3 regions of the Streptomyces sp. NPDC002476 genome follow, and region 3 is predicted to be linked to each of the others. Evidence: riboswitches for the same ligand, from Rfam matches in the RefSeq annotation. Region 3 holds a riboswitch; each other region holds the start of a gene.
The links. Region 3 has a riboswitch for cobalamin ahead of ACFYXM_RS22855 (prenyltransferase/squalene oxidase repeat-containing protein). Riboswitches for the same ligand answer to the same signal wherever they lie in the genome.
Positions count from the first base shown of each region.

Region 1: linked by a shared signal. The riboswitch ahead of ACFYXM_RS32700 (ABC transporter substrate-binding protein) and the one ahead of ACFYXM_RS22855 (prenyltransferase/squalene oxidase repeat-containing protein) in region 3 are both predicted to bind cobalamin.
Region 2: linked by a shared signal. The riboswitch ahead of ACFYXM_RS21415 (cobalamin biosynthesis protein) and the one ahead of ACFYXM_RS22855 (prenyltransferase/squalene oxidase repeat-containing protein) in region 3 are both predicted to bind cobalamin.

Region 1 is NZ_JBIARH010000048.1:3,526-13,217, forward strand. It holds gene ACFYXM_RS32685 (response regulator) at 1-283, opposite strand, end outside; gene ACFYXM_RS32690 (sensor histidine kinase) at 255-1,442, opposite strand; gene ACFYXM_RS32695 (alpha/beta hydrolase) at 1,870-3,012, opposite strand; cobalamin riboswitch at 3,285-3,467, shown strand; gene ACFYXM_RS32700 (ABC transporter substrate-binding protein) at 3,587-4,552, shown strand; gene ACFYXM_RS32705 (FecCD family ABC transporter permease) at 4,582-5,709, shown strand; gene ACFYXM_RS32710 (ABC transporter ATP-binding protein) at 5,706-6,557, shown strand; gene ACFYXM_RS32715 (ABC transporter substrate-binding protein) at 6,929-8,473, shown strand; gene ACFYXM_RS32720 (neprosin family prolyl endopeptidase) at 9,435-9,692, shown strand, end outside.
Region 2 is NZ_JBIARH010000018.1:96,325-106,016, reverse strand. It holds gene cobN (cobaltochelatase subunit CobN) at 1-1,136, opposite strand, end outside; gene ACFYXM_RS21420 (cobyric acid synthase) at 1,133-2,674, opposite strand; gene ACFYXM_RS21415 (cobalamin biosynthesis protein) at 2,671-3,747, opposite strand; cobalamin riboswitch at 3,892-4,024, opposite strand; gene ACFYXM_RS21410 (hypothetical protein) at 4,207-4,437, opposite strand; gene ACFYXM_RS21405 (anion permease) at 4,513-5,781, opposite strand; gene ACFYXM_RS21400 (class II aldolase/adducin family protein) at 5,996-6,676, shown strand; gene ACFYXM_RS21395 (alpha/beta hydrolase) at 6,871-7,998, shown strand; gene ACFYXM_RS21390 (hypothetical protein) at 8,183-9,487, shown strand.
Region 3 is NZ_JBIARH010000020.1:125,212-134,903, forward strand. It holds gene ACFYXM_RS22830 (hypothetical protein) at 68-829, opposite strand; gene ACFYXM_RS22835 (ECF transporter S component) at 1,141-1,935, opposite strand; gene ACFYXM_RS22840 (ABC transporter ATP-binding protein) at 2,082-3,800, opposite strand; gene ACFYXM_RS22845 (energy-coupling factor transporter transmembrane protein EcfT) at 3,797-5,068, opposite strand; gene ACFYXM_RS22850 (SCO2322 family protein) at 5,065-5,742, opposite strand; gene ACFYXM_RS22855 (prenyltransferase/squalene oxidase repeat-containing protein) at 5,739-7,022, opposite strand; cobalamin riboswitch at 7,137-7,264, opposite strand; gene ACFYXM_RS22860 (MBL fold metallo-hydrolase) at 7,340-8,380, opposite strand; gene ACFYXM_RS22865 (RNA polymerase sigma factor) at 8,882-9,391, shown strand; gene ACFYXM_RS22870 (hypothetical protein) at 9,388-9,692, shown strand, end outside.

The DNA.
Region 1 (9,692 bases), on a different contig from region 3:
CGGCCACGTGCTCGTCGTCCTCGAAGGTGGTGAGGATGAGCACCTTCACCTCGGTGAGGTTGTCGGACTCGCTGATCAGCCGTGTGGCTTCGAGACCGTCCATCTCCGGCATGCGGATGTCCATCAGGACCACGTCGGGGCTCTGCGCACGGGCCAGGTCCAGTGCCTCCTGCCCGTTGGACGCCTCCCCCACCGTCTCCATGTCGTCCGTGGAGTCGAACAGCATCCTGAACGTGCCCCGCAGCAGGGCCTGGTCATCGACAAGCAGCACGCGGATCGTCATGCCCGTCCCTTCTCTGTGGTTCGCCCATGACCGGGCCGGGGCGCAGCGGCAGCTCGGCCGTCACGGTGAAGCCGCCCTCCGGGCGGGCACCCGCGTACAGCCGCCCACCGACCGTGGAGGCGCGCTCGCGCATCCCGATGAGCCCGTGGCCCGTCCCCGGACGGGCCGGGTCGGCTCCGGTCCGGCCGTCGTTCTCGACGGTGATCGTCAGCCGCTCGGGGCGGTAGTGCAGGAACAACCGGGCGTGGTCGGCCCCCGCGTGCTTGTGCACGTTGGTCAGGGCCTCCTGCACGATGCGGTAGGCGGCCAGGTCGACCGCCGGAGCGAGCGGTTCGGCGACGCCGTGCCAGCTGTGGCTCACGTTCAGTCCGGCTCGCTCGAACGATGCCAGGAGCGCCGGTACGCGGGCCAGGCCGGGCATCGGGTCGCGGGGCGTCACCGGGTCGCCGGACTGCCGCAGCAGCCCCACGGTCACGCGCAGTTCGTCGAGCGCGGAGCGGCTGGTGTCCCGGATGTGCTCCAGTGCGGCCAGGATCTGCTCCGGCCGCCGTTCCACGAGGTGGACCGCCACGCCCGCCTGGGCGTTGATGAGGGCGATGTGGTGGGCGACGATGTCGTGCAGTTCGCGCGCGATCCGCACCCGCTCGGCCGCCACCCGCTGCTGCGCCTCCTGCTCGCGCGTGCGCTCCGCGTGTTCCGCCCGTTCCTCCACCGCGGCCACATAGGCGCGGCGCGAGCGCACCCCGTCACCGATGGCTGCGGGCAGCACCGTCCACGCCAGCATCGCCGCGTTGTCCGGGGCCAGCCAGGAACGCGGATCCCATAGCACGGCGACGCCCACCAGGATGGCGACCGACGACACCGCCGAGATCCAGGTCACTCGCCGGTCGGTGCGCGCGGCGACGGTGTAGACCGACACCAGGACGGGGCTGATGACCAGCGGACTCTCCCGGAATCCCAGCAGCTGGAAGGCCACCCCGCAGCCGACCGCCACGGCCAGTACACCGACCGGGTGACGGCGCCGCCACACCAGCGCGGTACAACCGGTGCCCGCCAGCACCACCGCCTGCCAGCGCAGGGAGAAATCGCGCTCGTGCGGCACGATCGAGGCGGCCACGACGGACAGGACGAACAGCACGACCAGGACCAGTGCGTCCATCACACCGAACCGGGACCGTTCCCCCCTTCTCCGACCACTGCTCACCGCCATGGCACCACCGTAGGGTCGACGACCGCATCGGGCATCGTCACGCGGGACGGGCCCCGCGGCCTCCCCCGTCCGTCCCCCCGCCCCCGGCCGCCGTCCCCGGGACCCGTGTCCGCCCACGCCCCGGGCCTCCGACGCGCGGTTGCCGCCCGTACGCCGGACCGCCGCCCGGCGCCCCGGCCGAGGCGCCGGGCCCGTCGTCACGATCGCCCGGCCGGAGGCCCCGACGACTCCATTCGGCCGACGCCCGACCGGCATGACGACGGCCGACCGACGTGACGACGGACGGCGGGGGTCCCTGGGCCCGACCGCCCGTCACGCCCCGCGTCGGCCACTCCCCCGCGGGCCGTCGGTCCCTTCCGCACCGCTTCCTGTCGGTTCAGACGCCCTTCGCCGGCGCGACCCGGCCCGCCCACGGCGACAGTTCGGCCGTCAGCCAGCGGAAGACCTGGGGCACCTGGCGCTTCCACAGGCCAATGGTGTGCGGCCCGGTCACCCGGGCCACCACCACCCGTGTCGGGGCTGCCGCCGCGCGCCGCAGCGCGAGGCCGTCACGGTAGCCGTCTTCGCGTCCGCCCGAGAGATACAGCGCGACGCGCGGAGGGGTGGTCGCATGGCGCAGGATCCACAGCGGGTTGTTGGCCCGCCGCAGCTCCGGGGCGCGGGCCGTGAGGGAGACCCGTTCGGCGGCCGGGTCGTTGTAGCCGGACAGGCCCACCGCGGCCCGGTACCGGTCGGGGTGGGCGAGTGCCATCTTCACGGCGCAGTGCGCCCCGGCCGAGTAACCGGCCACCGCCCACCCCTTCGCGCCGCTCCGTGCGCGGAAGGTGTCGATCACCATCTGCCGGACGTCCACGCTGAGCCATGACTCGGCGTCCACGACGCCCGGCACATTGGCGCATCCGGTGTCCTGACCGGCCAGCAGATTGGTGCGGGGTGCGACGAGAATGAACGGGGCGATCTCGCCGCTCCGCATCCGGGCCTCCAGCTGCGACTGCACCCGCAGGCTGCTGAACCACGCCTTCGCCGAACCGGGGAAGCCGCCGAGGAGTTCGACCACGGGGAACCTCCGGTGCCGGAAGGCCGGCTGGTCGTACTGCGGCGGCAGCCATACGTACACCTCGCCGCGCACCCCCGACACCCGCCCGCGCAGTTGGGTGACGCGGACGTTCCGTCCCATCCGGGCGTCGTGCACCGGGTCGAACTCCTGGACGACCTTCGGCTCGTTCGCCAGGTCCTTGTGACTTCCGAGTCCGTCGCGTCCGAGGTCCGGGGCGGCGACGACATGGTGTCCGGTGCCGAGCAGATCGGCCCAGTTGTCGTACAGACCATTGGTGTTGTTGACCACCACGAAGACACTCAGCACGGCCGCCCCCTGCGCGAGGACGACCATCGCGAGACGGCTCGCGCCTCGCACCACGGCGGGACCCCGTACCCGCCCCCACAGCAACAGGGGAAGCAGCACACTGACGATGGCCAGCGCGATCGTGGCCAGGAAGAAGGGTGTCCCCGTCAGGCTCATCACGCCAGTGAGGATGTCGCACACAGCACGATGGTTTACCCTCTTTTCCACCTCTTTACGTCGGACGCGAGGCACCGGGAACCTCGTGTTGACGCCGGTCACTCCCGTGCCTTCGGCGACCGGCACCCCCGCGCCTTCGACGCCGGTCGCTCCCGGCCTCCCGCATCACGCGCCCCGGCCGCGCCGGGAAGGGGCGGGAACGGCCGGGAGACGGGCCCCGGTTCCCCGGCGTGCGATCACTCACATGGGCGCCCTCTGTGCGCCGACCTCGGACAAACGTAATATCGGCAGGTCATCGCCGCGACGGGAGACAGGAAGCCGGTGCGAATCCGGCACGGTCCCGCCACTGTGACCGGGGAGTGCAACCCTTCGACATGCCACCGCGCGCCGCGCGGGAAGGCGGGGGGAACGTCGATCCGGGAGTCAGGACACTGGCCTGTCGCGGGCCCGTTTTGAGGAGCGCGGACTCCCCAGGAGGCTCTACGTGTATTTCGGCATACCCCGCCGCCGCCCCTGCTCTCCCCCTGCCCGCACCCGGCGCACCCGGCGCGCCCCGCGCGTCGTCGCCGGGGTCATGGCCCTGGCCACCGCCCTGCCGGCCGCCGGCTGCGGCACCGCCGACGACTCCCCCGGGAAACCGAAGGCCGGTGCGTCAACGGTCGAGGGCTTCCCGGTCACCGTCGACAACTGCGGTGTGAGAACGACGTACGACAAACCGCCCTCGCGCGTGGTCACCATCCATCAGCACCCCGCGGAACTGCTGCTCGCCCTGGGGCTGAAGGACCGCATGGCCGGTACCGCCTTCCCGGACTCGGCCGTTCTGCCCGAGCTGCGGAAGGACTTCGCGGCCGTACCCGAACTGGCGAAGCGGGAGCCTTCCTTCGAAACCGTCCTGGACGCGGAGCCGGACTTCGTCTACGGCGGCTACGGCAGCGCGTTCGCCGAGAACGAGGGCCGGTCGCGCAAGGCGTTCGCCGAGGCGGGCATCGACACCTACCTCAACCGGGAGTACTGCGGCAAGAAGCGGGTGACGATGCGGGACACCTACGACGAGATCCGCACCATCGGCGACGTCTTCGGCGTCCCGGACCGCGCCTCCGCGCTGGTGGCCGATCTGAGGGGGCGCGTCGACAAGGCCGTCTCGGCCGTGGGGAAGAGGCCCGACGTGCCCGTCTTCGTCTACGACAGCGGCGAGAAGACCGCCTTCACCGCGGGCGGCAAGGGGCTGGGCAACGACCTGATCGACCTGGCGGGCGGCCGGAACGTCTTCGCGGGCCTCGACGACGTCTTCGGGGACGTCTCCTGGGAACAGGTCGTGGCCCGCAAGCCCGAGGCCGTGATGGTCTACGACTACGCGGGCTCCGGCAGCGTCGAGCAGAAGAAGCGGTTCCTGCTCTCGCAGCCCGCCCTCGCCGACGTCCCGGCCATCAGGAACAAGCGGTTCGTGGTCCTGCCGCTGACCGCGACCCTCGTCGGCATCCGGTCGGCGTACGCGGTCGACGGCCTGGCGCGCGGTCTGCATCCCGAGAGCTTCCGGTGACGGGAACGGGGACGGGAACGGGAACGCCCGTGAAGGCCGCCCCGCCCGACGGGACGACCGAGGGGACGGCCGGCGGAGCGAGGGCGTGGCTCCCGCGCCGCGGCGGCCGGTCGGGGCGCGTACCCCTCCCCTTCGCGCTGACCGTCCTCGCGCTGCTGCTGGTGGTCTCCGCCACTGCCGGCCTGGCCATCGGCTCGGTGCACGTGCCGCCCGGCCAGGTGTGGGGCATCGTGACGCACGCGCTGGGCGCCGACTGGCAGGAGCCGTCCTGGACCCGCGCCCGGGAGACGATCGTCCTGGACGTGCGGGCACCGCGGGTGCTGCTCGGTGCCGTGACCGGCGCCGGGCTGGCCGTGGTGGGCACCGCCATGCAGGCCCTCATCCGCAACCCGCTGGCCGAGCCGTACCTGCTGGGCGTGTCCTCCGGCGCGTCGCTGGGCGCGGTCTCGGTGATCGTGCTCGGCGTGGGCGTGCTCGGGCCCGTCTCGCTGCCGGCCGCCGCGTTCGCCGGCGCCCTCGGCGCGCTGCTGGTGGTGTACGCGACCGCGCGCACCGGCGGACGCATCACCTCGGTACGGCTCGTGCTGTCCGGTGTGGCGACGGCGTCGGTGCTCACCGCGGTGACGGACCTGTTGCTGCTCACCACCGGCCGGGGCCACGAGGCCCGTGCCGTCCTCGCCTGGACCCTCGGCGGCCTCGGCGGCGTCGGCTGGGACACGCTCTGGCTGCCGGGTGGCGCCCTGCTGCTCGGCATCGCCGTCCTGCTGGTCCAGGCACGGAACCTGAACCTGCTGCTGGCGGGCGAGGAGTCCGCGGGCACGATGGGACTCGACGTGGCCCGGTTCCGGGCCCGCATGTTCGTCCTGCTGTCCCTGGTCACCGGCGTCCTGGTCGCGGCGACCGGGCCGATCGGCTTCGTCGGGCTGATGCTGCCGCACACCGTGCGGCTCGTCGTCGGCGGCGACCACCGTCGCGTCCTGCCGACGGCCGCCCTCGGCGGAGCCGTCTTCCTGATCTGGGCCGACATCGCCGCCCGCACGGTCGCGGCGCCCTTGGAACTTCCCGTCGGGGTGCTCACGGCGCTGTGCGGAGGCCCCTTCTTTCTCTGGCTCATGCGCCGTGACGCCCGGCGGAACGACGAACGGGGAGCGGCATGAGCGACGCGGCCGAACGCGCCGTCGGTGGCGGCGCCGCCCTGTCCGTCGACGGGGTCACTCTGTCCGCCGGTGCGCACCGCCTGGTCCGGGACGTCTCCCTGACCGCCCGCCCCGGCGAGGTCGTGGGGCTGGTCGGCCCCAACGGCAGCGGCAAGTCCAGTCTGCTGCGCGCCGTCTACCGCGTGCTGCGACCCGACACCGGACACGTACGGGTCGACGGGACCGACGTCTGGCGCCTGCCCGTACGCACACTGGCCCGTACTCTGGCCGCGGTGGTCCAGGAGCCCGTCGCCGACTTCGACCTGACAGTGCGTGAGGTGGTCGCCATGGGCCGTACCCCGCACAAGGGCCTGCTCGACGGCGACACCGCACAGGACGCCCGGCTGATCGCTTCGGCCCTCGCGTCCGTGGACGCGGCCTTGCTCGCCGACCGTTCCTTCGACGGGCTCTCCGGTGGCGAGCGCCAACGTGTGCTCATCGCCCGCGCCCTCGCCCAACAGCCCTCGCTGCTCGTCCTCGACGAACCCACCAACCATCTGGACATACGCCACCAGCTCGACGTCCTCGGCATCCTGCGCCGGCTCCCCGCCGCCGTTCTGGTCGCGCTCCACGACCTCAACCTCGCGGCGTACTACTGCGATCGCCTCTACGTGCTGCGCGGGGGCGAGGTCGTCGCGTCCGGCCCGCCCGCAGAGGTGATCACCGCAAAACTGCTGCGCGAGGTCTACGAGGTGGCGGGCGAGGTCGTCGTCCACCCCCGCACGGGAGCGCCCCATGTGACCTTCCTGCCCGGGGAACAGGGACCCCGCCGGACCACGACGGCCCGGGGGGACGAGCCCGTTCCGTGAGCGGGCCGGGTCGCGCGAGGCGGCTTCACTCCCGCCTTCGGCGCGGCGGCGACCGGCCGTCGCCGCCTGTTGCCGCACGGCGCATCCACCCTTCTCCCAGGGCGTGTTCGCCGTTCGGCCGATTACCGTTCACCAAAGCGGAAGCTGACTGTCAGTCACCGTGCATACAATTCCTGTCGAACACCGAGTCCCGGCAGTCCGCTCGGTCCGCACCAACACGCCCGACCGGGCCGAGTGTCTGGGTCGCGGCGTGCGCAGTACTTCCTGACCCGATCCGGTTGCCCGGGGAAACCCTCGCGGCCGGCTGACAGTATGGAGCACTTTCCGTGATGGATCGTACGAGGCGGTCGAGCACTCTGATCGTCGGGGGAATGACAGCGGTGCTGCTGACGGGTTGCGGCTCCGAGGACCAGATCTGGCCGTCCGAGAGCAAGGACAGGATCGTCGTCGGGATGTCCGACGGCATCCTCGCCACCGACCCGGCCTCGGGGTACGACCCGGGGTCCTGGCTTTTGTTCAACAACGTGTTCCAGTCCCTGCTGAGCTTCCCGCCCGCTTCCTCCACCCCCGTGCCGGAGGCCGCGGAGGAGTGCGGGTTCTCGAACGGCAGCAAGACCTACACCTGCACGCTGCGCGACGGATTGAAGTTCAGCAACGGCCACAGCCTCACGTCGAAGGACGTGAAGTTCTCCTTCGACCGTACGATCGCGATCGACGACCCGGCCGGGCCGTCGCCGATGCTGTCCACCATCAAGTCGATCGACACCCCGGACGACAAGACCGTGGTGTTCCACCTCAAGGTGCCCGACGCGACGTTCCCGAGCAAGATCGCTTCGGGTGCCGGCTCCATCGTGGACCACCAGGTCTATCCGAAGGACCACCTGCTCGGGGGCGGCAAGACGGTGGGATCGGGACCCTACAAGCTGGACTCCATCGACAAGTCCGAAGCGGACTTCTCGGTCTACTCCGGTTACCGCGGAAACGCCGAGGTGAAGAACTCCGGGGTGACGCTGAAGCTGTTCCGCGGCGATCAGCAGGCGCTGAGGTCGTCCCTGGAGAAGGACGACATCGACATCGCCTACCGCGGTCTCACCGCCAAGGCGATAGCCGCCCTGGACTCCTCGGCCACCGCGAAGAAGGACGGCATCACGGTGGTGCAGGGCAGCAGCGCCGAGGTCCAGCACCTGGTCTTCAACGTCGCCGACCCCGTCGTCGGCAAGCTCGCCGTGCGCAAGGCCATCGCCCACCTCGTCGACCGGTACTCCCTGGTCAGCAAGGTGTACCAGGACACGGCGACGCCGCTCTACTCGGTGGTCCCGGTCGGCATCACCGGCCACGGCACCTCGTTCTTCGACGTGTACGGCGACAGTCCGAAGCCGGACAAGGCGCGGAACGTCCTGCGCGAATCCGGAATCACCGAGAAGGTGAAGCTCACGCTCTGGTCCACCCCGAGCCGCTATGGTCCCGCCACGGATGACGAACTACGCACCATAGCAGACCAGTTGAATCGGAGCGGGCTGTTCGAGGCCGACATGAAGTCCGTCCCGTTCGGCCAGTACGAGAAGAACATCGCCGCAGGCAAGTACGGCGTCTACGTCAAGGGCTGGGTGCCGGACTATCCCGACCCCGACAACTTCACCCAGCCGTTCTTCGGCGAGAACAACGTGCTGTCGAACAACTACGAGAACAACGAGATATCGGACCAGATCATCCCGCGCACCTCCTCCGTGACCGACCGCGCCGACACCCGGCAGGACTTCATCAAGCTGCAGGACATCGTGGCGCGGGAGCTGCCGTTCCTGCCGCTCTGGCAGGGCCAGCAGTACGCGGTCGCCCACGAGAGCGTCCGGGGGCTGCAGAACTGCCTGGACACCTCGACGGTCTTCCGCTTCTGGGAGCTCGGCACCGCGGAGTGACTCCGGCGCCGCGATACGCGGACGAGGGAGCGTCCGGGGGAACGGCGTTCGCGCGAGTGGGGCGGGGTGTCCGGTGCACTCCCGCCCCCTTCGCCGGAGACCCGAGGGCGTCGAATCCTTTGCGGGGGACGCCGGTCGCGCGCTGCGGGGAGAGCCGCCACACCGATGGCGCACTTCCGCCTGATCGACATCGCCTTCGCCGCCGACGCGCACGCCCCGCTCGTCGCGCGTCCCGGACGGCGCGCCCCGGGACACGGCAGGGCCCGGACAAGAAATCCTGAAACCGGCCCGAAGGGGTTGTACGAGCTGCGCCTGCTTTCGGGTGGGAGGAGAATGGACATCAGCGGTCGGCTGTGTTCGCGCCCTCCTCGCCCGACTCGACGCCGGCACGAGGCCCGTGGGCGGACCTCCTGGGCACGAGCCCTCGCGGCCCGGCTCCGCCGTCCCGGCGGTGGGCCCGGAGGACGGTGGGAAGCGGCCACGTGAGCCGCCGCTGGAACAGGACAGAGCGGCGCGAACGCGCGAGACGCGAGCGACGGCGGGAGGAATTCCCCCACATACGCCCTGACCACACCGAACTCCCGCCCACCGATGTGCTGCCCGCATCCGAGGGCACCACCATGGAACGACGTGCACAACCGTGCAGCTGAGACGAGGTGGCGCAGCATGCCATCCGTGGATCTGTTCCGCGACATCGGCGACATCCGCGACGTCTGGCTGAACGACGCCACGATGGACTGCGTCACGGCGGTGGACGCCGAACCGACCGCCGCCCGGTTCCCGGGACAGGTCGTTCCCGGGACAGGTCCTCGTGGCCAGAAACGTCTACGACGGGGCCACCCGCCCCGGGTCGTGGTTCACCCGGGACTTCGGCCCCGGTCTCTTCGACACCGATGAACCACGGCGACCTCGTTCGGCCACCCCGACGTCGCCACCGCGAACGATCATCTAGGAGACAGCGATGAAAGCCGGCAGGATTCTGCGCAACCCCGACGCGCCCCGGACCTCGCCCCGGCCGAGAGCCGGCCGGGACCTGGATCGCGCGGACGAGGAACGGCTGGAGGAGATCCGGCAGTACTTCAAGGACCAGTACGCCCGGCGCGAGGCGGTCGCCCGCACCACGACGGCCGACGGGGACGAACTCGACTGGGTCCCTGCCGACTGCCGCGGCGAACCACCCGACGTGGAGCCGCCGGAGCGGCCGTACGACTCCGACCGT
Region 2 (9,692 bases), on a different contig from region 3:
TATCCGCCGACCGTGTATCCGGCGCCGCGCAGGGCGTCCAGGACCCGCACCGCCGACGCGGGCGTGTCCAGGCCGACCGCGTTGCCGACCCGGGAGTGCTTGGTGGGATAGGCGGTGAAGACCAGGGCGAGCTTCTTCTCGGCGTTCGGCTTGTGCCGGAGCGCGGCGTGCCGCACGGCGATCCCGGCGACGCGCGCGGCCCGTTCCGGATCGGCCCGGTACACCGGCACGTCGTCCGGGCCCTGCTCCTTGAACGAGAACGGCACGGTGATCAGCCGGCCGTCGAACTCGGGAATCGCCACCTGCATCGCCGCGTCCATCGGGGACAGCGCGGCGTCCGACGCCTCCCACGCGGCGCGCGACGAGGTCAGGCACAGGCCCTGGAGCACCGGGATGTCCAGCTCCGCGAGCGCGCCGATGTCCCATGCCTCCTCCTCGCCCCCGGCCGAGGCGTCCGACGCGCGCGTGCCGCCCGCCGCCAGGACCGTGGCGACCAGGGCGTCCGCCCGGCCCAGCAGCTCGTACAGACCGGCGTCCGCGCCGCGCAGCGAACCGCAGTACACCGGCAGGGCGTTGGCGCCGCGCGCCTCGACGGCCTCGCACAGCACGTCCACGAACGAGGTGTTCCCGGACAGTTCGTGCGCCCGGTAGAACAGCACCCCGACGGTCGGACGGCCCTCGGCGAACTCCCGGTCGCCGCGCACGCCCCACTCCGGCATCCGCTGCGGTTCGGCGAAGCCGTGACCGGTCAGCAGCACCGTGTCGGAGAGGAAACGGGTCAGCTCCACCAGGTTCCCCGGACCGCCCTCCACCAGGTAGCGCAGCGCCTCCGCGACGACCCCGGCGGGCACGGACGACTCGGCCATCAGCTCCGCGTCCGGCACGGTCTCGCCGCCCAGCAGCACGGTCGGGATGCCGGACGCCCGCAGCACGGCCAGGCCGTCCTCCCAGGCACGCTTGCCGCCGAGCAGCCGGACGACGGCGACGGAGGCGCCCGCGATCAGCGCGGGCAGTTCCTCGTGCACGTCGACACGCGTGGGGTTGCCGATCCGGTAGGGCGCGCCGGAGGCGCGGGCGGCGAGCAGGTCCGTGTCGGCGGTCGACAGCAACAGCACGGTGCTCGTGGGGGCGTTCATACGCGTGCTCCAGGTACTCCGGGGGCGATGAAGGGAAGTCCGGACGGCGCGCCCGACTCGATGAGCCGGAGCAGCGCGCCGGTGTCGGCGTGTTCTTCGATCAGGTCGCCGAGGCGGTCGAGCTGTTCCTCGCGCAGCTCGGCGAAACGGGTGTCCGGGGAGGGGACGAAACGCCGGCCCGCGGCGCGCGCCACCTCGGTCAGGAAACGGCGGCGGAACACGTCGCTCTCCAGCGAGCCGTGCCAGTGGGTGCCCCACACGGCTCCGGCCCGGCAGCCGTCCAGGGCGCGGCCCCGGCCGTCGGTGAAGAACGGCTCGCCGCCGCGCACGTCGGCGACGCCGTGGTGGATCTCGTAGCCCTCGACCGGCGCGCCGAACGCCTCCCCGACGGGCCGGGCCAGGGTCTTCTCGCGGTCGAACCGGACACGCAGCGGCAGCAGCCCGAGCCCGTCGACGTGCCCGGCCCGGGATTCGACCTCGTCCTCGATGTGCTCGCCGAGGACCTGGTAGCCGCCGCAGATGCCGAGCACCGGCCGGCCCTCGGCGGCACGCCGGGCCAGGGCGTCGGCGAGCCCGCGCTCGCGCAGCCAGGCCAGCGCCCCGACCGTGCCCCGGGTGCCGGGCACGACGACGAGGTCGGCGTCGGCGAACTCCTCGGCGCGGTCCACGAAGCGGACGACGACGCCCGGTTCGGCGGCCAGCGCGTCCACGTCGGTGAAGTTCGACATCAGGGGCACGGCGCACACCGCGACCCGCAGTACGTCCTCGCCGTGCGGCGGCGCGATCACCGACTCGCGCACGGCGCCGCGCAGCGAGACCCGGAGCCCGTCCTCCTCGTCGATGCCGAGGCCGTGCGCGAAGGGCAGCACCCCGTAGGTCGGGCGGCCGGTGATCTCGCGCAGCATCTCCAGGCCCGGCTCCAGCAGCGACACGTCGCCGCGGAACTTGTTCACGAGATAGCCCGCGACCAGCGCCTGGTCCTCGGCGCAGAGCAGCGCCGTCGTACCGAAGAACGACGCGAAGACGCCGCCCCGGTCGATGTCCCCGACCACCACCACCGGGAAGCGCGCCGCCCGGGCGATGCCCATGTTCACGATGTCCGTGCGCCGCAGATTGATCTCGGCCGGGCTTCCGGCCCCCTCGCAGATCACCGCGTCGTACGTGCTCCGCAGCCGCTCCAGGCAGTCCACGACCGTGCCGAGCAGGGCCTCCTGCCGTCCGCCGTGGTAACCGCGCGCGCTCATCTCGCCCACCGGCCTGCCCATCAGGACGACCTGGCTGGAGCGGTCCCCGCCGGGCTTGAGCAGCACCGGGTTCATCAGCGCGGACGGCTCCACCCGGGCGGCCGCGGCCTGCATGGCCTGGGCACGGCCGATCTCGGCGCCCTCCCGGGTGACGTAGGAGTTCAGCGACATGTTCTGCGCCTTGAAGGGCGCCACCTTCACGCCCCGGCGCGCGAGCCAGCGGCAGATGCCCGCCGTGACGACGCTCTTGCCCGCGTCCGAGGTGGTCCCGGCGACCAGGAGTCCGCCGCTCATGTCCGTCTCCGTCCTGCGCTCGGGCCTTTCGCGGTCAGGAGCCGCGCGGCCCCCGCGGCGGCGCCGCCCATGCCCGCGGGCCGCGCGCCCGTGATCCGTCCCCGTCCCGTGCCCCGTACGTCCGCGAGCCGTCGCGCGGCGAGACCCGCGCCCAGCCGCGTGGCCACGCACACACCGAGGGCCAGCAGGCCCACCCGGCGCGAGAGCCGCACCGCGCGCTCGATGTCCGCGGTCTCCACCGCCCGGCCCGTCTCCCCGTTCAGCACCGGGCGGTGCTCCACCCGGCCCCCGTACGCCAGCGTTCCGCCCAGGCGCACGCCCAGCGCGCCCGCGAACGACGCCTCCACCGGGCCCGCGTTGGGGCTCGGGTGCTTCGCCGCGTCGGCCCGCCAGGCCCGTACCGCCTCGCGCGGCCGTCCGCCGGCGACCACGGCGAGCACGGCGGTCAGCCGGGCGCCCGGCCATCCCGCGAGGTCGTCGAGGCGGGCCGAGGCCCAGCCGTAGCGCCGGTGGCGGGGCGACTTGTGGCCGACCATCGCGTCCAGGGTGTTGACCGCGCGGAAGCCGACGAGGCCGGGCACACCGGCCAGCGCCCCCCACACCAGGGCGCCCACCACGGCGTCCGAGGTGTTCTCGGCCACGGACTCCACCACGGCGCGGGCGATCTGCGGCCCGTCCAGGGAGTGCGGGTCGCGTCCGCACAGATGCGGCAGGCGTTCCCGGGCCACCGCGACGTCCCCGACGGCCAGGGCGCCGCCGACGGCCCGTGCCTCCCGCCCCAGCGAGGTGCCGCCGACCACGGACCAGGTGGCGGCCGCGGTCAGCGCGACGGAGGCGGCGGGGTGACGGCGTGCGGCACGGCTGAGCAGCGCCGCACCGCCCACGGCGCCTCCGGCGCAGACGAGGGTGTGCAGCGCGCCCCACCCGCGGTGGTCGCGCCACAGACGGCGTTCGACGCCCGCCGCGGCCTGCCCGAAGGCGGCGACCGGGTGCCCCCTGCGGGGGTCACCGAGCAGCAGATCGCCGATCAGACCGGCCGTGGCGCCGTACGCGAATACGCGATCGGCACGCATGGCTCAGCCGGCCGTCGTGCCTCGGAGGACCTTCGTACGGGCGGCTCTCGGCGAGAGCGCCGGGGCAAGGGACGCACGGCTGCCAGGCATGGCGAAATGTCCTCACTCAGGGTCCGCGCCCTGGTTCGACGTGACCGGCGACGAGAGTCTCCTGGCTCCCGGATCCGCGATTCCCCCGGCCTTCCAGCCCGCTCGCGCGCGCCGTGACTTCCCGGTGTGGGGGACCGCTCCCCGGTGACAGTGGCGGGACCGCGCCGGATTCGCACCGGCTTCCTCTGCTGTCGCCGTAAATGGCTCCGGCAGTCCACCACGCTCTGCGAACGCCCGTCAACCCGCCGTTGACCTGCGGCGGGGCAGTGTGCTGAGGCCCACATCGGGACGGGGACACGTCGACGGGCCGGACACGCGAGGTGCGTCCGGCCCGTCGGGGCTGCGAAAAGGAGGTGCGAGGGGAAGGGCTCAGGCGACGATCAGATAGATCCCGTACGCGACCGCCGCCGCGCACAGCACGAAGCAGACGTACGCGCCCGCGCGCGCCAGTACCCGTGAGCCGCCGGAGCCGCCCTGGGCCGCCGCCTCGGGCTGCTTGGCGAGACCGACGATGCCGAGGGTGAAGACGCCCACCAGCGCGACGGTGACGACGAGGGAGACACCGAAGACGGAGCCGAGGGCTGCCCAGTCGATTTTCATGCTGCTTCCTTAGACGGTCTGCGGACGGTCCGCGTGACCGGTCCGGTGCCGGTCACGGCACTTTCGAAACACGCCCTAGACGGCGGCGGGACGCGCCGGGTCCTGGGCGGCGGCGGCCGCGGCGGCGGGCGTGGCCGGGATGATGGTCATGAGGTCCTGCGCTGCGGCGGTGGGCGGCGGGCTGACGGCGGCGATGGCCGTGGTGACGACGCCCGCGGGTTCGACGGCGCTCTCCGAGGGCGCGACGTCCCCGTGGCCGACCGGCTTGCGGCGCGAGATCAGCCAGATCGAGCCGGAGCCCACGACCAGCAGCGCCGCGACCACGACGACGCCCCAGGTGCCCTGCTTGGTCAGGAGCTCGGCGCCCGCGCCGACCAGGCCCGCGGCCGGCAGGGTCAGGCCCCACGCGACGAACATCCGGGTGGCGGTGGACCAGCGGACCACGCCGCCCCGGCGGCCGAGGCCCGCGCCCATCACGGCGCCGGAGCAGGACTGGGTGGTGGACAGGGAGAAACCGAGGTGCGAGGAGGCGAGGATGACCGTGGCCGCGCTGGTCTGGGCGGCGAAGCCCTGCGGCGGCCTGAGGTCGGTGAGGCCGCTGCCCATGGTGCGGATGATGCGCCAGCCGCCCAGGTAGGTGCCGAGCGCGATGGCCGTACCGGCGGAGACGATGACCCAGACCGGCGGGTTGGCGCCGGGGTGCAGCACACCACTGGTGACCAGGGCCAGGGTGATGATGCCCATGGTCTTCTGCGCGTCGTTGGTGCCGTGGGCGAGGGAGACCAGTCCGGCCGAGGCGATCTGACCGGCGCGGTAGCCCTTGGCGGTGGCCTTCTCCTGGGCCTCGTCACGGATCTTCCCGCCGATCCGGTACGTCAGCCGCGTGGCCAGCAGCGCGGCGAACCCGGCGACGATCGGGGCGGCGACCGCGGGGATCAGCACCTTGGTGACGACCGTGCCGCCGTTGACCGAGGACCAGCCGGCCGACATGACCGCGGCGCCGATCAGGCCGCCGAACAGGGCGTGCGAGGAGCTGGACGGCAGTCCGACCAGCCAGGTCAGCAGATTCCACAGGATGGCGCCGACGAGTGCCGCGAAGATGACCTCCGTGCGCAGCCCGTCCTCATTGATGATCCCGCCGGAGATCGTCTTGGCGACCTCCACGGACAGGAACGCGCCGACGAGGTTGAGAACGGCGGACATGGCCACCGCGGTCTTCGGTCTGAGTGCGCCGGTCGAGATGGTGGTGGCCATCGCGTTGGCGGTGTCATGGAAACCGTTCGTGAAATCGAACACTAGAGCTGTCACGATCACAATCGCGAGAAGCAGCGTGATGTGTTCCATTTACCCAGGCAATCGTTCGACGTCATTGGCAGGTTGACGGTAGGCAACCTTGGTGAACGGGAGATGAACTGAGCGGGGCTTCATGGTGTCCCTGGGGGCGCTTCGGGGCGGTTCGCGGCCATGGTGCCCGCCGCCCGCGCCCCGTCGTCACTCTTCGTGGTTCCTTCGGTCGGTCGTGTATACGTACGCCCGGCGGGCTGACAGGATCACGGTCATGAGCGATCAGCGACGGGACGTGAGCGATCAGCGACAAGGTGCGATCGAACAAGCCTGGGCCGATCTCGTCACCACCGCCCGCAGGACGGCGGCGGACGGCCTGGTCGTCGGCACCTCGGGCAACGTGTCGGCCCGGGTCGGCGACACGATCCTGGTCACCCCGAGCGGCGTGCCCTACGACCGGCTCGGCCGGCAGGACGTGGTCGGTGTCGATCCGGAAGGAAACCAGGTCCTCGGCGTACTGACCCCCACCAGCGAACTCCCGCTCCACCTCGCGGTCTACCGGAACACCGACGCGGCGGCCGTCGTGCACACCCACGCGGTGCACGCCACGGCGGTCTCCACCCTGGTCCCCGAGGTCCCGTCGATCCACTACGCCGCCGCCATGCTCGGGGGACCGGTGCGGGTGGCGGCCTACGCGCGCTACGGGACCGAGGAACTGGCCGCGAACATGCTGGACGCCCTGCGCGACCGCACCGGCTGCCTGCTCCGCAACCACGGCACCGTCACCCACGGAGCCACCCTGGACGAGGCGTACGACCGGACCGCGCAGCTGGAATGGCTCTGCCGGCTCTGGCTCGCCGCCGTCTCCGTGCCCGGACTGTCCCCGGCCCTGCTCACCCCGGCCCAGTTGGACGACGTACGGGAGGCGCTGAAGGGATACGGGCAGACGCGCTGACCCCGCCGGGCCCGGCGAACGGCCCGTTCCGCCCCCGCCGAGCGGCCGTTTCCGCCTTCCGTTTCGCCTTCCGCTTCCGCCTTCCGCTTTCGTCTTCCGCCGCGCGCCCGACGGCGGCCCGTGCCGTCCCCCGCCGGGCGCCGGGCGAACCCGTCCGGGTGGCAGGGCGCGACCCGCCCCACCAGACTGGAACAGTGCGCCCGGCAACAGTCACGGCAGCGGCCGTCACCACGATCCTCGGCCTCGGTGCGGCAGCGGTCGCGGCCGGCCGGTACGCGGGCGACGCCGCCCTCAAGGCACCGTCCGGGCGGCCGCTGCCCGCCGACCGGGGACTGACCGTGCACGCCACGGCGGCCGGCCGGGTCACCCTGACTCGTTCCTTCACCTCCCTGCGGCCCGGGACGTACGGACTGGAGGGCGACGGCCTGCACGCCGTCGTCGGCCCGGTGGTCGAGCGCGCCCACCACGCCCCCGACACCGTCGTGCGCAGACTGGAACGCGTCGACCGGGGAAGCCTGGAGCCCGGCGCCGAGGTCCGGATCACACCCCAGCTGCACAGTGGGGACCCTTCCTCGGCGCTCGGCCTCGACCACGAGGACGTCGAGATCCCCGGCGAACTCGGGACGCTGCCCGCCTGGTTCGTGCCGGGCGCCCGCGACACCTGGGTCATCACCGTGCACGGCCTCGGCACCACCAGGGAACACCCCATGAACCTCATGGCGTTCCTGCACGACCTGCACCTGCCCGTCCTCGACCTTGCCTACCGCGGCGACCCCGGGGCCCCGCGCTCCCCGGACGGACTCGCCCACCTCGGCGAGTCCGAGTGGCGCGACCTGGACGCGGCGATCCGCTTCGCCGTCCGCTACGGCGCGGAGAACATCGTCCTGCACGGCTGGTCCACCGGCGCCTCGATGGCGCTGCACGCGGCCGTCGACTCCGCGCTGCGCGACCGGATCAGCGGCCTCGTGCTCGACTCCCCGGTACTGGACTGGGCCACCACGCTGCGCGCCCTGGCCACCGCCCGCGGCGTCCCGGCCGCCCTGCTGCCGCTCGCCGTCCGGGCCGCCCAGGGACAGGCCGGACTGCACGGCGCCCGCCTCCTGAGCGGCTCCCTCGCGTCGGACCTGCGCGCCCCGACACTGATCTTCCACGGCCCGGACGACACCCTGGCGCCCTGGCAGCCGTCCCGCGACCTCGCCGCCCGCCGACCGGAACTGATCGCGCTGCGCACCGTGCCGCAGGCTCCGCACGGGGCGATGTGGAACGCCGACCCCGATCACTACGAGGAGACCCTGCGGCGCTTCCTGACGCCCCTCATGTGACCCGATGCGCGGGATCGGGTGATTGGTTCCGGGCCCCGTCACCACCCCGTCCACCGGGAATCCGGGTTCCGTTTGGGCTTTCGGGCCGTCAGGGGCAAGACTGCTCTCCGTGACGTCCCGTACCCCGCGCGACTCCAGGCTCCGACTTGTCCGCCCGCGACCCCTCGCCACCGCTCGCAAGGCCGTGACCACCCGGCGCACCAGGCCGGCGCCCCGCCCCCCGGAGGGCACCCCGCCCCGGGCGGAACTGGCCCGCCAGGCGAGGGTCGTCCTCGCCGAAGCCGTACGGATCGCCCGCTGGGCGGCCGACGGTGCGCTCCCGGGCGCCCCGCCCCCGGCCGCCCAGGCGCTCGAAGGGGCCGCGGCGGCCCTGGAACTCTCCCCGGCCCAGGTGTGCTCCGGCTGGGACCGGGCCCGCCTCGCCGGTCTCGTGGAACTGCACGGCGGCACCGCGCGCCCCGGCTGGCGCCTGCGCGCCTGGGACCGCGACGACTCCGCCGTGCTGCGCGGCTGGGTGGCGCTGTTCGACGCCTGGTCCCTCGTCCACCCGGCGCCGGACGACGTCGAGGTCACCGCGGTCGCCGAGACCGTCGAGGCGGTGCCCCAGGTGCTCTCGCTCCTCCAGCTGTCGGCCGGCCCGGTCGCCGTGCCCGCCCTCCTGGACCTGCTCGAACAGCGCGTCGCGGAACTCCACGAGGAGCGCTGCCTGGTGCCGTACGAGCCGTCGCCCGAACCGGCCGTCCCCGCTCCCGCCGCACACCCGGCCGCCCTGGTCGCGCGGCTCCTCGACTGGGCCCTGGAGGGACTGGCCGCCGTCGGCGCGCTCACCCTCGGCACCGGGCACGCCACCCTCACCCCGCTCGGCAACTGGGCGGTCTGGGTCAAGCTGGAACAGATCTGCGTCGCCGCCCAGAGCCCGGCGGGCAACATCGAGCAGTCCGCCGCCGACATGCTGCACGGCTGCGCCCGGCTCACCCCCGGCCCGGCCCGCGACGAGTACCGTGCCTGGCTCGCCGCCCGCCCCGTCGGCAGCGCCGTCGCCGAACTCCTCGCCGTCGCCCGCGGCGAGGACGCCCTGCTGCGCGGGCTCGCCTTCGAGGCGCTCCGGGTGGTCGGCGCGCCCGCCGAGCCCGAGGTCCGCTCCGTCCTCGACGACTCCTCGCTGCGCCCCTACGCGTTGCTGTGGCTGGCCGAGTACGAGGGCGCCGATCCCGAGGACGCCCAGGACGTCCTCAGCCGGGAAGAGGCCACCTGGCTCTGGGTGGACACCGCGGCGGCGGTCGCCGACCACGGCGAGACCGGGCTGCTGGTGCGCCACCTCGACTCGGCCGTCCAGGGCACCGTGCCCGCCCTCCTCGACGAGGTACGGGCCGTCGGTCATCCGCGCACCGTGCAGGTCCTGGTCGCCCTGGCCGCCGCCCACCCGGACCCGGCGCTGGCCAAGGCCGTGCGCCGGGCCGCGTTCCAGGTGCACACCGGCGGTGTCTGACGCGGACGGCCTCCCCGGTCCGCCGGGAAGGCCGTCCGGCCGCCGTCCCACGGGAACGGCGCTTCTTCGAGGAGGCGCCGCCCGACGGGGCGGGCCCCGCTCACCGGAAGGTCTCGCCCGGTCGAACCGTGCGGGGGAGCGGGCCGGGGCGGCTGCCGGACGGACGGCGGGCGCCCGCCCCGGCGCATGAGGAAAAGCGGTTGCA
Region 3 (9,692 bases):
CTCAGCCCTGGCACCGGCCGGGGCAGCGGCCGGCCCCCGCCCGCCGCTGCCCCCCGGCTGCGGACACTCAGTACGGCAGGTGCGTGGGGAAGGTGGGGGTGGGGGCGAGCAGCGCCGCGTACGCCTCCTCGTCGAAGTTCTGGCGGCGGTGGCGGCCCGACCGGTTCACCTCCGGGACCGGGTTGGTGAGCGTGAGCATCCCGTCGTTGGCGAGCTCCTGCACCCGCATCAGCAACGCCCTGACATCCAAGCCGAGTTCGGCGGCGACCGTCTGCACGTCGAGCCCGGACTCCCAGCTCCACAACAGCACGGAGTCCATGCTGGGCGACCAGACGACCGTGCTGTTCACCTCGAACGGGGGCGCCGGGGGAGGAGAGGAAGGAGGCGGAGGCACGGTCGGGGGCGTGGCCGGGACAGGCGGCACGATCACGGGCGGCGTGCTCATGCGCGCGCTCCCCGTCGTCCGCACCGTCATCTCCTTGCGCGGATGCGGCAGAGTGATCTCGGGAGCGGGAGCGGGAGCAGGAGCAGGAGCAGGAGCAGGGACAGGGACGGAGCCGGGAGCCGGACCGGAGCCGGGAACCGGGCCGGGGGCGGCGGTTTCGCCGGGTGCCTCCGCGGGCGTCCGCTGCTTCCGGCTCAGCAACTCCCGGGCGAGCGAGCGCGCGTCATGGCGGCCCACGGTGCGTCGTGCCGATCGCACTTCGCGTTCGTTCAGGCCCATCAGGTCCGCGATGGATCCGTCGTCGCCGACCGTGACGGCGAACGCGGCCAGCGTCCGGCTCCGCTCCGCCTGCGCCGCGTCCAGCAGAGCCTGCGCTCGGCGCATGCGTTCGTCGCTGACGCAGAAAGCTTCCGCCAGGACTGTGTTCCGATCCCAGAAATCACGAGGTTCCACGTATGTGACAACGCTCCGGCCGCTGACGGGAACGGATGTCAGAGCAAAATGCGCCTATATGGACCAACGGGTAATTAAGTCGTCCAAGTAAGAGAAAATCAGGCTTTTGCCAGGTGTTGACGCGGTGTGAAATGTCCCGAAAGCCCTGAAATCCGGGGGAAAGCAGAGGAAAATCAAGGGAACGACGAGGGAGCGACCGTCACCCTACCCGGTCATGGAGGTCAAGCGGATGCGCAGGCTCCTCACCCGTCAGGGGCGTCGAACGTGCCCCGCGCGTCGAAGGCGGCCCGGCGCGTGGCCCGGCGCAGCGCCTTCAGCAGTGCCGAGCCGAGGGCCAGGGTCAGCACCACGGTCAGGACGGCCCGGCCCAGGTCCCAGCCGAGCGAGGTCGCCGCGCAGTAGGCCAGGAACCGGACCAGGTTCTCGGACAGGGGATCACCCGCGTGGTACGAGATCCCCGAGCCGGTGCCGGGCACGATCGTCCATCCGTACAGGTTCATCACCGTGCCGTACGCGAACGCCGCCAGGAATCCGTACCCGGCGAGCATCAGCAGCTCGGCCCGCCCGCGCAGCCGGTCCGGGCCCGGCAGCAGACCCGCACCCATGGTGAACCAGCCCATCGACAGCATCTGGAACGGCATCCACGGCCCCACCCCGCCGGTCAGCAGTGCCGACGCGAACATGGTCACCGAGCCGAGCACGAATCCGAAGCCGGGGCCGAGCACCCGGCCGCTCAGCACCATCAGGAAGAACATCGGCTCCAGGCCCGCCGTGCCCGCGCCGAGCGGGCGCAGCGCGGCACCGACCGCGGCCAGCACCCCCAGCATCGCCACGGCCTTCGCGTCCAGCCCGGAGTCGGCGATCATCGCGACGACCACGCCGACCAGCAGCGGCAGCAGCGCGGCGAACAGCCACGGCGCGTCCTGGGAGTGCGCGAGACCGGAGCCCGCGTCGGCCAGCAGCGGCCAGCCGAACGCGACCACGCCGATCGCACTGATCAGCACGAGCGCGGCGATCGCGCGCGGCCCCAGACGCATCGGCCGTACCGTCCGGTCCGACCGCCGCGCGTGCCCGGTGAGGGCCTTGCGCCCCGTCCGGGCCGGGCCGTCCACTCGCTCCACAGGGCCTGCGGGTGCGCGACGCCCGTCCGCCACCTTCGCCGCCCGTCCCTCGTGCCCGCTCGTCACCGCTCCTCCAGCGCGTCACGGACCTGTGCCACGGTCAGCCACTCCTGCGGGGCGAGGACCTTCGCGGTCTGCGGGGCGAACGCCGGGGAGGAGACCACCACCTGCCGGGTCTCCCCGTCCGCGACGACCTCCCCGTCGGCGAGGATCACCACCCGGTGCGCGAGGTCGGCGGCGAGTTCCACGTCGTGCGTCGCCAGGACGATCGCGTGCCCGTCGGCGGCGAGCCCCTGCAGCACCCCGGTCAGCCGGGCCTTCGCCGCGTAGTCCAGACCGCGGGTCGGCTCGTCCAGGAGCAGCAGCGGCGGACGCGCGGTGAGCACCACCGCCAGGGCGAGCGCGAGCCGCTGCCCCTCGGAGAGATCGCGGGGATGGGCGTCGTCCGGCACACCGGGCAGCAGCTTCGAGACCAGCTCCCGGCAACTGCCCGCGGCGGCGCCCGCGTCGGTGTCGGCGGCGGCGCACTCGGCGGCGACCGTGTCCGCGTACAGCAGATCGCGCGGTTCCTGAGGTACGAGCCCGACCCGGCGCACCATCTCGCGCGGCGGCGTGCGGTGCGGGGTCCGGCCACCGACGAGGACGGTGCCCGCGGTGGGTTCGACCATGCCGACGAGCGCGCCGAGCAGGGTGGACTTGCCCGCGCCGTTGCGGCCCATCAGGGCGACCGTCTCGCCCGGGGCGACGGAGAGCATGACCCGGCGCAGCGCCTCGACGCGCCCGCGCCGCACGCCGAGGTCCTCGACCCGGGCCGGGACATCGGCGGCGGGCCCGGCAACGGGCGTCGCCGTGCGCGTGCCGCGTCCCAGCAGCCGGGCCAGGGCGCCGCGTCGGGCGGGGGCGGGCGCGGCGGGCAGCGGGGACACCAGGGTCCGGGCCGGGGCGGGCGCGGCGGGCGGTCGCCGGTCCGCGAGCTGTTCGCGCAGGCCGGCGGCGCGGCGCCGGGCGTCACGGACCGACAGCGGCAGCGGCTCCCACCCTGCCAGCCGACCCAGCGCCACGACCGGCGGACGGACCGGGGAGACGGCCATGACATCGGCGGGGGCGCCCATGACCGCGGCGGCGCCCGGCGACGGCAGCAGGACGACCTGGTCCGCGTACTGCACCACCCGTTCCAGCCGGTGCTCCGCCATCAGGACCGTGGTGCCCAGGTCGTGCACCAGTCGTTGCAGCACGGCCAGCACCTCCTCGGCCGCCGCCGGGTCGAGCGCGGACGTCGGCTCGTCGAGGACCAGGACCTTCGGATGCGGGGTGAGCACCGAACCGATCGCGACCCGCTGCTGCTGCCCTCCCGAGAGCGTGGCGATCGGCCGGTCCCGCAGCCCGGCCAGGCCCAGCAGGTCCAGGGTCTCCTCGACCCGCCGCCGCATCACGTCCGGGGCGAGCCCCAGCGACTCCATCCCGTACGCCAGCTCGTCCTCGACCGTGTCGGTCACGAAGTGGGAGAGCGGGTCCTGGCCCACCGTGCCGACCACGTCGGCGAGTTCGCGCGGCTTGTGGGTACGGGTGTCGCGCCCCGCGACCGTGACCCGGCCGCTCAGCCTGCCACCGGTGAAGTGCGGCACGAGACCGGAGACGGCCCCCAGCAGCGTCGACTTGCCGACCCCGGACGGGCCGACCAGCAGCACCAGTTCGCCCTCGGGAACGGTCAGATCGACCCCGGACAGGGTGGGGCGCTCCGCCCCCTCGTACCGCACCGAAACCTGCTCGAACCGGATCACTGGTCCTCCTCGGGACTCGGCCGCGTCTTCGAACCGGCGCCCACCGGCGGCGGAACGGGGGCCACCAGCGCGGGCAGCAGCCCCACCAGCACCGCCGCCGCGGGCCACAACGGGAGCACCGGCGCGGTCAGCGGTACGACCCCCGGGTGCAGCGCCTCCGCGTCGACACCGCCCGCCCAGATCATGGCCACCGCCACCACGACCCCCGAACCCGCCACCAGCCAGGCCCGCGCACCCCACCGGTCGGGCCGGTAACGGGTACGGACCGACCGGGCACCGCCCAGGCGCAGCCCGGCCGCCGCCGCGACGAGCCCGGCGACCAGCAGCGGCAGCCCGTACACCGCGCCCTGCGCGGCCAGCAGCCCGTACGTGCCCGCGCACACCCCGAGCAGCCCGCCGAGCGTGAGCGCGTTCGTGGTGCGCCGGACGGCGGGCGGGACCTCGGCGGTACGCCCGTAGCCGCGCGCGTCCATCGACGCGGCCACCGCGACCGACCGCTCCAACGCGCCCTCCAGGACCGGCAGTCCGATCTGGAGGACCGCCCCGACACCGCGGGTCGGGCGGCCCCGCAGCCGTCGCGCGGTGCGCAGCCGCGCCACGTCGGCGACCATGTTCGGCGCGAACGTCATCGCGACGACGACGGCGACCCCCGCCTCGTACAGCGCGCCCGGCAGCGACTTCAGCAGCCGGGCCGGGTTCGCGAGCGAGTTGGCCGCGCCGACACAGATCAGCAGGGCGGCCAGCTTCGCCCCGTCGTACAGCGAGAAGACCAGCTGCTCGGCGGTGACCCGGCCACCGATCCGGACGCCCTGCGCCCAGTCGGGCAGCGGCACTTCGGGGAGCGTGAACAGCGGATGCGTGCCGGGGATCGGTGAGCCGAGGAGGACGGAGAAGACCAGCCGCACGCCGACGACGAACAGCCCGATCCTGATGAACGCCCCGTACGAACGGGCCCAGGGCGCGTCCGTGCGGCGCGCGGCGACCACATAGCCCGCGACCCCGACGAGGAGTCCGAGCAGCAGCGGGTTGGTGGTGCGGGAGGCGGCGGTGGCGAGGCCCAGCGCCCACAGCCACCACGCCCCGGCGGGCAGGGCGTTGCTCCGGTTCGCCTCGGGTGCGCGCAGCAGCCGGTCGGCGGTGCGGGGGGCGCGGGTGGCACGCGCAGGGGTGACGCCGGTGGTGCGGGTGGGGCCGGTCGCCCGACGGCCGGTGGCCGGGCGGTCGGGTGCCCCGTCCCCGGTCGCCGGGCCGCTGGTCGGAGTGGTCATCCTCGGCGGCGGCGGGCCTGCACGACCGCGGCCGAGCCGAGGACGACGACGGCGCCGGCCCCGAAGAGCATCCCGGCGGACGGTCCGCCGCCGCTGGAACCGTCGGCGGACGCGGCGGACGTGGCGGGGGCGGACGCGGCGGGCTTCTTGTGCCCGTCGCCCGACACCTGCTCGCCGCACCCGGAGGCCGGGTACCCGGAGATGGCGCACAGCAGCGCGTTGCCGTCGTAACGCAGCGGCTTGGCCACCGCGGCGAGCGCCTCGGCGGTGCTCGCGTCCGGAGCGACCACGGCACACGCGGTCCGGAGCGCGGGCGGGGTCCGCCCGTCCGGAGCGTCCGCCGCGGTGCCCGGGTCGATGACGAGCGCGACCCGCTTGGACCCCTTCTCGGCAGGGGTGTTCGCGCAGATCTTCGCGAAGCCGGGGGCGTGGCGCGGCCGGGCCGCGTCCTGGGAATCCTCGCTCACCGAGAACCGGAAGCCCTGCACGGCACCGTCGTCCGGCCGGACCAGGGCGGGGCCCTGGGTGGCGTACGCCCAGCCCTCGCCCGAGCCCTCCCAGAACGACCAGTACCGGTAGCCGGCCGCCTGGGCCTCTCCCGCGCCCAGCACGGCCAGCAGCACCCCGCTCAGCACCGTCAGCACCGCGGCGGCGGCCCCTCCCGTCCGCCTCACAGCTGCTGGTTCTTCCGGCGGCCGCTGATCAGGAAGCCGACGCCCGCACCGACGACGAGGCCGATGCCGACGAACCACCACACGCCGCCGATCACGTCGTCGCCGCTGTGCACCCGGTCCTTCTCCGTGGCCTCGTACCCGGTGTCGGCGGACGGGTCGGGGGTCGTGATGGCCGCGGGCTTCGGACCGGTCGCGTTCAGCTTGTCGACCAGGTTCACGCCGCCGAAGTCGCGGGCGTCGTTCCCGGTCGCGTGCGCGGCCAGGACCAGCTGCGCGTAGGCGGCGGGGCCGTTCTGCTCGGCCCAGGCTCCGGAGTTCTTCTTCAGCCAGGCCACGGCCTTGGCGGCCTTGTCCTGGTGGCCCGAGGCGGACAGCGCGACGACCGCGTCCGCGGTGTTGCCGATGTCGGGCTGCGGGGCGGAGTCCTCGGCGCCCGGCATCGGGGCCAGGTCGAGATGGCCCTTCGCGGCGAGGGCGCCGGCGAGGTAGTGGGCGCCGTTCTGGGCGGCCTGCTCGGGGGTGAGGGCCGAACCGGAGGCCGCGGGGCGGCAGCTGGTCCCCTTGGCCGCGGCGTTGTTGCCGGTGGCCAGGGCCTTGCCCATGGTGCCGAGCACGGCGGCGGCGGTGGCGTCCGCGTTGGCCGTGAGCTTCCCCGCCTTGTCCGGCTGGTACGCGAACGCGCCGCCGTCCTTCTCACCGCACGGGATCGAGAGCGCGAGCAGCGGATCGTACGGGGACTTGCCGTCGGGCGTGACGATGTCCGCGAGCCGCTGCCCCTGCCGGGCGAGAGCGCCGATCACGAGGGAAGTGGAGTTGGCGTCGCTGGGCGCGCCTGCCGTGTAGCCCCAGCCGCCGTCCTCGTTCTGCACGGACTTCAGCCAGCGGACCGAGTCGTTCACGGTCTCCGCGTGCCCGCCGATCTCGGCGAGCGCCTGCACGGCGACCGCGGTGGCGTTGGTGTCCAGCACCGTCTTCGCATCGCACGGCTTGGAGGCGTCGGGCCGGTACGCGGCGTAGGCGCCGTTGGCACACTGCTGGCCGATCAGCCAGTCCACCGACTTCGCGGCGGGCGTCACGCCTTCGACCCGCTGCGCGAGGAAGGCCAGCGACTGCCGCCAGACACCGTCGTAGGTGGGGTCCTTCGTGCCGTACAGCCCGGCGGGCAGTGCGGCGGACGGCGTGGGCGACGGGGACGGCGCCGCGACCGCGACCGGGGCGGCCGCGCAGAGCACGGCGGCCGTGGTCGCGGCGAGCGTTGCCGCGCTGCGGCGTACGGTCATGGCGGGCGGGGCCTCTCCTGTGCGGGGATCCGGACCGGGCACAGGCACGCTCACGCACCAGGCTCCGACTCCGTATACCTCGACGGTGCCGACCACCGGGGTTCCGGTGGTCCGAGCCGGTCACAACCGCGTCCAGGGCATTCCGACTCACCGTCCACGGGACGGCTCACGGCTGCGTGGTCAGTGCCGGATTCGCACCGGCTTCCCCCTGTACGCGCATGATGACGACCCACTCACTCTACCGGGCGACCCTCGGGCCCCTTCCGGGGTGCCCGCCGTCAGGCTGCGGCACACGTCCCTCGTACGTGCGTGACGGGTCACACGGAGATGTACGTCACGGGGTCGCTCCCCGCCACCGCCTCGGCGCGGCCCAGCTTCACCAGCCGCCGCAGATGCGCCTCGGCCTCCGCGACCGCGATGTTGCGCGAACCGTGCGGGATCCGCTCCCACGGCCGGTTCCACTCCATCCGCTCGGCCAGCTCCCACGGGGTCAGCGGGGTGGACAGCAGCCCCAGGAGCCCCGCCAGCCGCTCCTCGTGGTGGTCGAGGAGCTCCCGTACGCGCCCGGCCGCGTCGGTGAACGCGTACTGGTGGGCGGGCAGCACCTCCGCCACCCCGAGCCGGCCCACGCGCTCCAGGGAACCGAGGTAGTCGCCCAGGGGATCGGTGACCGCGTCGGCGTCCGGGTCCTCGTAGAGCCCGATGTGCGGGCTGATCCCGGGCAGCAGGTGATCCCCGGAGAACAGCCGCCCCCGCCCGGGCAGACCGGCCGGATGGTTCTCCTCCAGATGCAGGCAGACGTGACCGGGGGTGTGGCCGGGCGTCCAGACCGCCCGCAGTCGCCGCCCCGCCAGGTCCAGCAGCTCGCCCGGCACGATCTCCCGGTCCGGCAGCGCGGCCCGCGCCCCGGGCAGGGTGCGCATACGCCCCCGGTCCGCCGCCGCGGCCCGCAACGGCGCGAGGTGCGCCTCGGGCGCGCCGACCGCGGTGAGCTTGGCGACGAGGTAGTTCAACCAGGTGCCCGGCTCCGACTCCCGGGTGCGGCGCACGATCTCGGCGTCCGCCGCGTGCATGGCGATCCAGGCCCCGGACGCCTCGCGCACCTGCCCGGAGAGGCCGTGGTGGTCGGGGTGATGGTGGGTGATGACGATGCCGTGGATGTCGGTGACGGCCACGCCGACGGCGGTCAGCCCGGCGACGAGCGTGTCCCACGCCTCCGGATCGTCCCAGCCGGTGTCGACCAGGACCGGACCGCGGTCGGTGTCGACGACGTGGACGAGGGTGTGCCCGAGGGGGTTGTCCGGGATGGGCACCTCGATGCTGTGCACGCCCCCGCCGTGATCGGTCACCTGCGTCATGGCTCCCCTTTTCCCACTGCCCGGTCCGCTCACCGGACGTACGGCCGTGCGGCGCGGCACGGTGCGGTGCGCTGCGCTGCGCGCCGCCCACTGACCACCCGACCACTGTAACGAGAACTTGTTCCAGTGGTAGCCCTGGTCGACCATCTCCCGGGCGCAGTTGACGCACACCCCCGGGCCGGCTCGGATGGGCATCCGGGACAGCCCTTAGTGCCGCTCCCGGCAACGTTCGCCCCGTCGCGTCGCCCGGTAATTCCCCGAGCTCTCGACTTCGTTCGAGCAGGGAGGCCCCATCCGAGAGCTTGCGGCCGCCTTGCGATCGCACGCACCGGACGACGCTCCTTCCGGGCAAACCTTGCCGGTCACGGCACTAAGGGCTGTCCCGTAATCCGTGGCGTCGGTAGGCCGGGAAGGACGCGCGCGGACCGGGCCGGGGAAGAAAAGCGCGGAAAATCTCCCTGGCTCTGTAAGGATTCGCCCCGCGCATGACATGTACGGGGTGTGGAGAGCAACCAGACCGTGAGGGATTCGGGCCGGAGTGCGGGGTTCACCGCGTTGTACGCGCGGGAGTACCCCCGGGTGCGCGCCTTCGCGCACCGCAGAACGGGGGACCGGAGCGCGGCCGAGGAGATCGCCGCCGAGGTGTTCCGGATCGCGTGGGAGCACGTGCTGAAGGGCGGTGAGGCGACGCCCGGGTGGGTGTTCGTCACCACTCGGAACGTGCTCGGCAACCACTACCGGGCCACCGCCAGGCTGACCGAGCTGCACCGGCGGATCGGTGAGGAGATCGGCCGCGCTCCCGCGTCCGCGGAGGACTCGGCGGTCCTGGACACCCTCGACCGGCTGGCGGACCACCATCGCGAGGTGCTGCTGCTCAGCTACTGGGACGGCCTCTCCGCGGCGGAGGCGGGCCGCCTGCTCGGCTGCGGTGCTCCCGCCGTCTGGGTCCGTCTGCACCGGGCGCGCAAGGCGTTCCGTGAGCTCTACATCTCGTCCCGGGAGTCGGTATGAAGCGTTCGCAGTCCAAGCAGGTCAAGAAGTCCGCGATGTCCGCCCAGGGCGTCGCCTCGCTGATCCGGCACGCCGATCCGCTGCCGACCGGCGCGTCGGAGGAGGGTCTGTCGTCGCGTGCCAGAGGAGAGTTGGGCGTCCTGGTGGGCGAGGCCCGTCCCGTCCCGCTTGCCCGGCGCCCGCGTCGGCGTGGGGTGCTGATCGGGGCCGTCGCCTGCGGCGCGGCCGCGGTGGTGGCGGCCGTCGCCGTGCTCGCGGCCTCCGGGCCCGACGAGCCGAGCGGCGGACTCGTCGCCGATGA